DNA from 3 places in the Massilia sp. CMS3.1 genome. Region 1 is predicted to be linked to each of the others. Evidence: predicted binding sites of a transcription regulator. Region 1 holds the regulator's gene; each other region holds the start of a gene.

What was found. The regulator LexA, encoded in region 1, represses DNA repair genes until DNA is damaged. The targets are predictions, from matches to a motif close to ACTGTATNNNNATACAGT.
Region 2: the regulator LexA is predicted to act here: its motif matches at 1,360-1,377, upstream of ACHAC9_RS18135 (VRR-NUC domain-containing protein).
Region 3: the regulator LexA is predicted to act here: its motif matches at 1,589-1,606, upstream of recA (recombinase RecA).

What each region holds. Positions count from the first base shown of each region.
Region 1 covers NZ_JBIMES010000014.1:68,052-71,326, forward strand. Annotated here, with positions in the region: gene ACHAC9_RS19885 (cystathionine gamma-synthase family protein) at 1-509, shown strand, start outside; gene ACHAC9_RS19890 (sel1 repeat family protein) at 581-1,339, shown strand; gene lexA (transcriptional repressor LexA) at 1,404-2,051, opposite strand; gene rpsF (30S ribosomal protein S6) at 2,292-2,693, shown strand; gene priB (primosomal replication protein N) at 2,727-3,020, shown strand; gene rpsR (30S ribosomal protein S18) at 3,058-3,275, shown strand, end outside.
Region 2 covers NZ_JBIMES010000011.1:147,165-150,439, forward strand. Annotated here, with positions in the region: gene ACHAC9_RS18125 (M15 family metallopeptidase) at 1-407, opposite strand, end outside; gene ACHAC9_RS18130 (hypothetical protein) at 513-1,289, shown strand; gene ACHAC9_RS18135 (VRR-NUC domain-containing protein) at 1,392-3,041, shown strand; gene ACHAC9_RS18140 (ATP-dependent DNA helicase) at 3,038-3,275, shown strand, end outside.
Region 3 covers NZ_JBIMES010000002.1:426,871-430,145, forward strand. Annotated here, with positions in the region: gene recX (recombination regulator RecX) at 1-399, opposite strand, end outside; gene recA (recombinase RecA) at 445-1,527, opposite strand; gene ACHAC9_RS05625 (response regulator transcription factor) at 1,718-2,428, shown strand; gene ACHAC9_RS05630 (sensor histidine kinase N-terminal domain-containing protein) at 2,425-3,275, shown strand, end outside.

The DNA of each region.
Region 1 (3,275 bases):
TGGCCCAGCTACGCGCGAAAGCCTTGCGCGACTTCGGCGCCGCCCTCGGGCCGGAAGCGGCTCACCACATCGCCGTCGGCGCCGAAACGCTGGCGCTGCGCATGGAACGCACTTGCGCGAATGCGCTCGCGCTGGCGCAGATGCTCGAAGCCGATGACAGGGTGTCCGCGGTCCATTACCCCGGGCTCGCTTCGCATCCACAGCACGGCCTCACGACCGACCTGTTCCGCTCCGCCGGCTCGCTGCTCAGCTTTGAGCTGCGCGACGATATCGATCCTTTCGATTACCTGAATCGCCTGCAACTGGCGATCCCGGCCAGCAACCTGGGCGACACGCGTACGCTCGTGATTCCGGTTGCGCACACGATCTTCTTCGAGATGGGCGCCGAGCGCCGTGCCGGCATGGGCATTGCCGAGTCGTTGATCCGGGTCTCGGTGGGCATCGAGGATACCGAGGATTTGCTGGAAGATTTTCGTGCCGCGCTCGGCTCCCGGCTCGGCGCCCCATAAAGAAGCGTAAGGATGGTTGAGCCGGGGATGAGCGCGAGGTATGATGGGTTTTCGATTCTCCATCACAGCTCATGAAGCGTCTTCTCCTGATTGCCAGCCTGCTCGCCTGTAACGCCGCGCATGCCGACGCCTTGTCCGATGCGAACGCCCTGTTCAGCAAGAAGGCCTACCCGCAAGCCCTGGCTGCTTACACGAAGCTGGCCGCCGCCGGCAATGTCGAGGCCCAGCAGCAGCTCGGCGCCATGTATTTGTACGGCGAGGCGGGCGCGGTCGACGAAGCGAAGGCGCAGCAGTGGTTCAGCAAGGCGGCCGCGAAAGGCAATGCGGTCGCCATCGCTTCACTCGAGCTGATGAAGCAGCGCGGTGTGCGGCGTGCCGACATTGCACACTGGAGCATGACCTACGATGGCGCCGAACTCAAATCGGGCAAGTTTGCCTGCCCGGCGCCGCGTATTCCGCCCGTTTCGAAGCAGAGCGAGGACATTGCGCGCGTCTCGAATGCCATCAATAAATGGCAGACCTGCTACAACGGCTTTGTCGAGAACCTGAATGCAGCTTCTCCACTCACCAAGCAGATTCCGGCCGATCTTGCCAAGCTGATGAACGCAGCCGAGATCGAGCGCGCGAATACCCACCTGGCGCAGGTCCAGGAAAACCTGTCAGCAGAAGCGAAGGTCGGCGCACAGCTGGTGCTGGCCGATGTCGCCGTCTGGCGCAGCGCGACCGAAGCGTATGTCAAGGAGCACAACGCCATCATTGCCGCCAATCCGGGAGAGAAGCAGTATGACTTCGACAAGCCGATCGGCGCGGCGCCGAGGCCAAAGAACTAATTTTCGACGTAAAAAAAGCCGCGAGAAGCGGCTTTTTTTATCTGCGGCAGCTTGTGAACGCGGCTTAATGCCAGCTGCGCATCAGTCCGACTGCCAGGCCTTCGAGCGCGAACTCGTCGCCCGGTTCCACACGGATCACGGTGAAGTCAGGGTTTTCCGGCAGCAGTTCGATCGTCTCGCCGGTCTTGCGGTAGCGCTTGACGGTGACGTCTTCGCCGATGCGGGCCACGACGATCTGGCCGTTCTTGGCGCTGTCAACTTTCTTCACAGCGAGGAAATCGCCATCCATGATGCCGGCATCGCGCATCGACCAACCGCGCACCTTCAGGAGAAAATCGGGACGCGCGCCAAACATGGAAGGGTCGACGTTGTAGGTCGCCTCGACGTGTTCCTGCGCCAGGATCGGCGAGCCCGCGGCGACGCGGCCGACCAGCGGCAGGGACATCAGGAAGGCGGCCGGAATGGGAGGCACATGCGCCGGCACCGGATCGCGCAGGGAAGCACCGATCAGGCGGATGCCGCGCGAGGTGCCTGAGACGATCTCGATCGCACCTTTGCGCGCCAGGGCCTGCAGGTGTTCTTCCGCTGCATTGGCCGACTTGAAGCCCAATTCTTTTGCGATTTCGGCGCGGGTCGGGGGGAAGCCGGTATTGTCGATCGCTTCCCTGATCAGGTTCAGGATCTGTTCTTGCCTTGCGGTGAGCTTGAGCATAGGTCTGGCATGGTTGATGATTCAGACTGTATTTTTGTACAGTATTTCGTGGAATGCAAGAGAAATCCTGATTATTTAACGATTCCCGTGCAGCAAGTGTCGCTGGGGGGCGACGGCGCTGCCAGGATCGGCAGCGATTGCGCTGGTGCGTCAATCGCGCTATAATTGCCGGCTTTCCCTTCCCACACTCGTCTTGACGCCGAGGTGGGCATTTGTTTAAACGTCCTCAAGGAGTGTTGCATGCGTCATTATGAAATCGTTTTTATCGTCCATCCGGACCAAAGCGAGCAAGTCCCGGCGATGATCGAGCGTTACAAGACCACGGTGACTAGCCGCGGCGGTAACATCCATCGCGTCGAAGACTGGGGCCGTCGTCAGATGGCTTACCAGATCCAGAAGCTGCCGAAGGCACACTACATCTGCCTGAACATCGAGTGCGACAACGAGACCCTGGTCGAGCTGGAAACCGCATTCAAGTTCAATGATGCCGTGCTGCGTCATCTGACCGTGAAGATGAAGAAAGCTGAAACCACGCCATCGCCAATGATGAAGTCGGTCCAGCGCGAAGACGCAGCCAAGAGCCACCGCGCAGAAGCCCCGGCCCAAGCCGCTGCTCCTGCTCCAGCCGCCGCTGCTGCCTAAGTTTTTCTTGCCAGGAATCGTGAACGCGTTGAAGTGAACCAGCTACAAGTCGTCGCCAGCATCGCTGAACGCGACGTACTGCGCTTTACCCCCGCCGGCGTGCCGGTCGTCTCGGCAATCCTGATGCACAGTTCGCAGCAGGTCGAGGCAGGGGTGGACAGGCTGGTCGAGTTCGAAATTGCCGCATTCGCCGCGGGTGAGATTTCGGGCCGCTTCGCCAGCGCAGAGTTGGGTGCAGCGCACCAGTTCACAGGATTTTTGGCCAGGAAGAATCGCAACAGTAAAGCCCTGGTGTTTCACATCATTGATTTTAGTGCCGCCGCTTAAATTATTAGCGGCCACCTTTTAGATACAGGAGCCTCAAATGGCATTCGGTAAAAAGTTCGACAAAAACAAAGCCAAGCTTAAAGAAAAGCGCAAACAGCAAAATCCGCTGTTCAAGCGTAAGAAATTCTGCCGCTTCACCGCTGCAAACGTGGAACAGGTCGATTACAAAGACGTCGACACCCTGAAGGACTTCGTCCAGGAAAACGGCAAGATCATGCCGGCACGTCTGACCGGTACCAAGGCGCACTACCAGCG
Region 2 (3,275 bases), on a different contig from region 1:
AAGGCCAGCGGCGGCGGATCGCTTGGTGGCACCAGCTGCTCGCCCTGCAGCAGTGCGGCGATCTGGGCGTCGGGCAGGGCCTCGGTCGGCTCGTAGCCGGGCAGCATGTCGGGTGTGCGCAAGGCCAGCGCCAGCAGGGAAGGAATCGCCACCGCCGGCACCACGATCGCCAGCACGATCCAGTTGCGCCGCATGTGCTTGAGGAGGTAGTCGACGCGGCCCTGCAGGTCGCGCCGCCCGGGCAGCAGATTCGCCGCCCGGCCGGGACGCCAGCCGGCGATGCGCCCGAACCGGCTGCGCATGCCAAACATCAATTGGTTGATCAATGTCCGTCCGCTCGGGAAGCATGCAAGCCATATCAAGCTGCAGGCCACGCAAAAATACAGAAGTGCGACAAAGATCAGCATGGATTTCCCCAGATTGTTTCTAATCGGAGCAGGAACGTCCATCTTAGGAGGTATGCCGTGCGCCCTACAGACGAAAATCAAGCAGCCTCGACAAGACCAAACCTGATGTCGTCGCGTCGTGGCGTCGGGGAAGAGAATATTCTCGCGATGCTCGAACGCGACTCGGCGCGACGCCCTGGCACGCGCATGTCCGGCGTGCGCCTGGCGTCGTATGGTGCGGCGGCGGCACTGGCCGGCATCCTGGCCGGCGGCATCGCCTGGCTCGCCTACGACAACCACCGGACAGCGCAAGAACTGCAAGTCCAGCACGATCTTGCCATCGTTGCCGCGCCGCCCATGATGGCGGACGCTGCCGTGCCGCCCTCGGTGCCGCCCGCCGCGGTCACGGCGCCCGCGCCGGTCATGGAAGCGCCGCGCACGGCAGTCATCAATGACGAGTCGGCGCGCGGGCGCGACGCGACGCTCGCCAGCGCCCCGCCACCGCTGGTCATGCTGCCGCCGCACGAACTGGCGGGCGCGAAGCCGCCACCAGCGGCGGCAGCGCCACGTCCGGTGCAGGAAAGCGTGCGGCCAAAACCAGTCAAGTCCGAGACAGCGCCGGCCGCCGCGCGCCCTGCCGCCCAGAAAAAAGTGGACAAGGCACCGAAGCTCGCCAGCCGCGCCGTCAAATCCACGCCGGCGCGCAGCGCCGGCCCGGCAAAGGCCCGCCTCGAAGGCAACGCGCGCCCACGCAAAGTCGCCCCGAGTGCCGACGCCCCGGTCGACAGCGATGTCGCCCTGATATCGGCGATCATCCAGCATTCCGAACGCCACCGCGGCGAACGCGATGCCGCCGGCGCCTGCAGCGGTCCGAAATGCCCGCCGAAACCGACGCGCCCGTGATGTGGCAAAAAACCACGGCGCCGCTGTAATCCGGCCGAAAGCGCTGGGTCTTCGTGAATCGTGAGGCTATACTGTACATAAGCACAGTTGTCGCCTCATATAATGAACAGGATTCTGGAAAACGAGTTTTATTATCTGGATAATTTCCAGAGTGTCCTGGATTGGCTTGGCGGGCGTTACGACGACCTGCTGACCGACGACGAACGCGCCTTCATGGCAGCCTTTCCCGCACTGCCGCAGCCGGCGCGCGCGCTGTTCGTTCGCATGGTGATGCGCAAAGGGAATCTGTTCCGTGCCAGCAAAATGAACTATGCGGAAATCGGCTGCCCGGTTGAAGCCGCGCAGCACTTGCTGCCGACAGGCTGGATCGAGACTGATCCAGTCATCTCCCTCGATGAGCTGTTCGATCTGCTGGCCAAGCCCGAGATCGCCTCGGCTTTTCAGTCCCATCCGCAGCAGAAGAATGCACGCAAGGCCGAGCAGCTCGAAGCCTTGCGCGAAGCGTTCTGCGACAGCCGCGCCTTTTCCCACTGGTACGCCGGCTGCACCGACGTCGCCTTGCGCATCCTCGTGAAACCGCTGTGCGACCGCCTGCGCCTGATCTTCTTCGGCAACCTGCGCCAGGACTGGACCGAATTCGTCCTCGCCGACCTCGGCGTGTATCGCTTCGAGCAGGTCGAGTTCTCCCCAGCCTCACGCGGTTTTCGCGACCAGCGCGACATCGACCATTATCTGCAACTGCACACATGCAAAGAGCGTTTCTATGCCGCACTCGAGCCGATCGACGACGTACTGAGCGAGCTGCCAATCCACGCCTTCGACAACGACTGGTTGGAGAGCCGGCGCGAGAAATTCCTGTTCCAGGTCGGCCAGCACTTCGAAAAGCAGCAGGATTGGCAGCGCGCGATCGATGTCTACACGCGCTGCGGCTATCCGGGTTCGCGCGGACGCGCGATCCGGGTGCTGGAAAAGGCCGAGCGTTTCCCCGAGGCCTGGCAACTGCTGCAGGAAGCCGAGCGCGCACCCGAGAACGACGCAGAATCCCAGCACCTGCAGCGCATGGGCCCGCGCCTGGCACGCAAACTGGGCCACCCGAAGTCGATCGCGCGCCGTCCCGCCACTCCCGCGCGCCTGGACGTTTGCCTCCCGATTCCCTGCGACGGTCCGTGGGTCGAAGGCGCCGTGCGCGACCACCTGGCTTGCGACGAGGCACCGGTATTCTATGTCGAGAACATGCTCGCCAATGCCCTGTTCGGGCTGCTGTGCTGGCGCGCGATTTTTGCCAGCATTCCCGGCGCCTTCTTTCACCCCTTCCACCGCGCCCCCGCCGATTTGTACAGCCTCGACTTCCACCAGCGCCGCGCGCAGGAATTCGCCGACTGCCTGGCCCAGTGCGACGACGGCCGCTACCGCGCCACCATCCTCGCGCACTTCGAGGAAAAGGCCGGCATTTCGGCGCCCTTCGTGTCTTGGGAAAGCCTCGACCGCGCGCTGCTGGAGCTCGCGCTCGACTGCATCCCGGCCGCGCACGTGAAGCGCTGGTGCGAGCGCATCCTGGCCGACGTGAAGGCCAATCGTACGGGCTTCCCGGACCTGATTCAGTTCTGGCCGGCTGAGCGGCGCTACAAGATGATCGAAGTGAAGGGGCCGGGCGACCGCCTGCAGGACAACCAGCTGCGCTGGATCGATTATTGTGCGGCGCACGACATGCCGGTGGCCGTCTGCTACCTGCAGTGGGAGCAGGCTGCTTGAGCTATGTCGTCGCGGTACGTGCGCTGTGCGAATTCACGGCCAAACGCGGTGACCTCGACCTGCGCTTCACGCCCTCGCCCACCGCCCAGGAGGGCATTGCCGGCCACGCCGTCGTCACGGCGCGCCGGGGCGACGGTTACCAGGCCGAAGTCACGCTCTCTGGCGACTGTGGACTCCTGCACGTACGCGGGCGCGCCGACGGCTACGACCCGGCGCAGAACCTGATCGAGGAGA
Region 3 (3,275 bases), on a different contig from region 1:
GCCGCGCGCCATCAAAAACCGCATCTGCTTGCTGCGCCCGGCCGCGTCTTGCGCGACGCTACCGAACTTGCGCTGCCAGACCTCCACCGCACGTGCGGCTTCGCTGTCGGCCAGGCCCGGCTTGAGTTCGGCCAGCGCTTCTCCGGTGACGCCATGGCTGTGCAGTTCGGCGAAAACGCGGCTGTTGCCGAAGCGCGCAGCCTTACGGTTGATCAGCGATTCGGCAAAGCGCTCCTGCGACAGCCAGTTGTTCTTCTCTAAAAAATCGAGGAGAGCGTCGATGTCGTCGCCCTCCTCCGCATGGCGGGCCAGCTTGCGCTTGAGCTCGAGCCTGCTGTGCTCCCTCATGGAGAGGAAACGCAGGGCCCGACCTTTCAAGCTTAACGGAGGTCCACGCATGGCGATGAAATGCATCGAACGGGGCCGCAGGACGGCCCCATCCAATTACTCTGCAACAGCCTTCAGCTTCGGCGCCTTGTCTTCCGCATCACCGCCGACAGGCGGCGGCAGCTCGCGCACGCCGAGTGCCGTACGTACCTTATTCTCGATTTCGCGCGCCAATGCTGGGCGGTCTCTCAAGAACTGACGGGCATTGTCCTTGCCCTGGCCGATACGTTCGCCGTTATAGCTGTACCAGGAACCGGACTTCTCCACGATCTTGTTGTCGGCGCCAAGATCGAGGATTTCGCCTTCGCGGGACGTGCCTTCTCCATAAAGAATGTCGAAGTGCGCTTCGCGGAACGGCGGCGCGATCTTGTTCTTGACGACCTTGACCTTGGTTTCGTTACCGATCACTTCGTCGCCCGACTTGATCGAACCGGTACGGCGGATGTCCAGGCGCACGGAGGCGTAGAACTTCAGCGCATTACCGCCGGTCGTGGTTTCCGGGCTGCCGAACATCACACCGATCTTCATGCGGATCTGGTTAATGAAGATGACCAGCGTGTTGGTGCGGTTGATCGAGGCGGTCAGCTTGCGCAGTGCCTGCGACATCAGACGTGCCTGCAAACCCGGCAGCGAATCGCCCATGTCGCCTTCGATCTCGGCGCGTGGCGTCAGTGCCGCCACCGAGTCGATGACCACCAGGTCGACCGAACCCGAACGCACCAGTGCGTCGGTGATTTCGAGCGCCTGCTCGCCGGTGTCCGGCTGCGAGATCAGCAGCTCCGACAGATTGATACCCAGCTTTTGTGCGTAACCCACGTCGAGCGCGTGTTCGGCGTCGATAAAGGCGCAGGTGCCGCCGATTTTTTGCATTTGCGCGATGGTCTGCAGCGTCAGCGTGGTTTTACCCGACGATTCCGGACCGTAGATTTCCACGATACGGCCACGCGGCAAGCCGCCGACGCCGAGTGCGATATCCAGGCCCAGCGAGCCGGTGGAGACGGTCTGCACCTCCTCGACGGGGGTGTTCGCGTCCATGCGCATGACCGAACCCTTGCCAAACTGCTTTTCAATTTGCGCGAGGGCGGCAGCCAGTGCTTTGCTTTTTTCAGCAGCGTTGTGTACTACTTTCTTGTCGTCCATAATTTTCTCTCAGTCTTGGAGGTACCAAGGTGTGGGCACCCTCACGCTTTACAAGGGTAACACTGTATAGAAATACAGTGGTTCTGGCAAGCGTGATTTTGCCCATCTGTTAAAGGAACGCTCGCATTGTTGCGCCAAATCAAACACAATGAGGACAGCCGGGAGGTCTAATTGATAACAGGGTGATCTTATGCGAATTTTGCTTGCTGAAGATGATAGCGTACTCGCGGATGGACTGACGCGCTCACTGCGCCAGTCGGGTTACGCGATCGACGACGTGCGCAATGGAGAGGATGCCGACACGGCCCTGTCCACCCAGGAATTCGACCTCCTGATCCTGGACCTCGGCCTGCCGAAGATGTCGGGCCTGGAAGTGCTGCGCCGCCTGCGTGCCCGCGCTTCGCTGCTGCCGGTGCTCATCCTCACCGCGGCCGATTCCGTCGAGCAGCGTGTCGAGGGCCTCGACCTGGGCGCCGACGACTACATGGCCAAGCCGTTCGCCCTGTCGGAACTCGAGGCGCGGGTGCGCGCCCTCACCCGGCGCGGCGCCGGCGGCGGCCCGACCGTGATCCGCCACGGCCCGCTGGTCTACGACCAGGTCGGACGCAGCGCCTATATCAACGAACAGATGCTCGACCTGTCGGCGCGCGAACTCGGGCTGCTGGAAATCCTGCTGGCCCGTACCGGACGCCTGGTCTCGAAAGAACAGCTGGTCGACCACCTGTGCGAATGGGGCGAGGAAGTGTCGAACAACGCGATCGAGGTCTATGTGCACCGGCTGCGCAAGAAGATCGAGGTCGGCGGGGTGCGCATCGCCACCGTGCGCGGCCTGGGCTATTGCCTGGAAAAATACTCCGACGCCGCGCGCGCCGGCACCGGGCAGTCCGCCGAGCAGAAGTGACCGAGCGCGCGAAGGAGCAAGAGCGGCTGAAAGACAGCACCCTGGCCGGGTTTGAGGCCGGGCTGCCCGAGCCGCTGTACGTGCCGCCGAATCCCGAGCCCGAAGAAAACATCCAGCATTCGCTGTTCGGCGAGATCCTCGACTGGATGCTCGCGCCCCTGTTGTTGCTGTGGCCGATGAGCATTGCGATCACCTACCTGGTCGCGAAATCGATTGCGAATCAACCGTTCGACCATGCGCTGGAAGACCGCGTCACGGTGCTGGCCCAGCAGGTAAGCGAAGAGAACGGGGCGATCAATACACGCCTGCCCGGGAGCGCGCGCGACATCCTGCGCGCCGACGATATCGACAGCGTGTATTTCCAGGTGCTGGACGCCGCCGGGCGCCATGTCGACGGCGACAGCGAACTGCCGCGTCCGCACGACGACGAGGCCGACAAGGATGGCGCGGTCCACTTCCGCAACGCCGCCCTGAACGGCAATCCGCTGCGCGTGGCCTATTTGTACATCAACCTCGACCCGCTGGCGCCACCCGGCAGCACCTCGCCCGCCTTCCCGCGCAAGGCCCTGGTGCAGGTGGCGGAAACGCTCGACAAGCGGGCACTGCTCGCCAACGAGATCATCAAAGGCGTGATCCTGCCCCAGTTTATCATCCTGCCGATCATCCTGGCCCTGGTCTGGTTCGCCCTCTCGCGCGGCCTGTCGCCGCTGGCCGAACTCCAGGAACGGATTCGCGCGCGCTCCTCGGACGACCTGTCTCCCATCGATTCGCGCCAGGTACCCGAGGAAATCTCGCCCCTCGTCGGTTCGCTCAACGACATGCTGGGCAGGCTCTCCCAGACCATCGA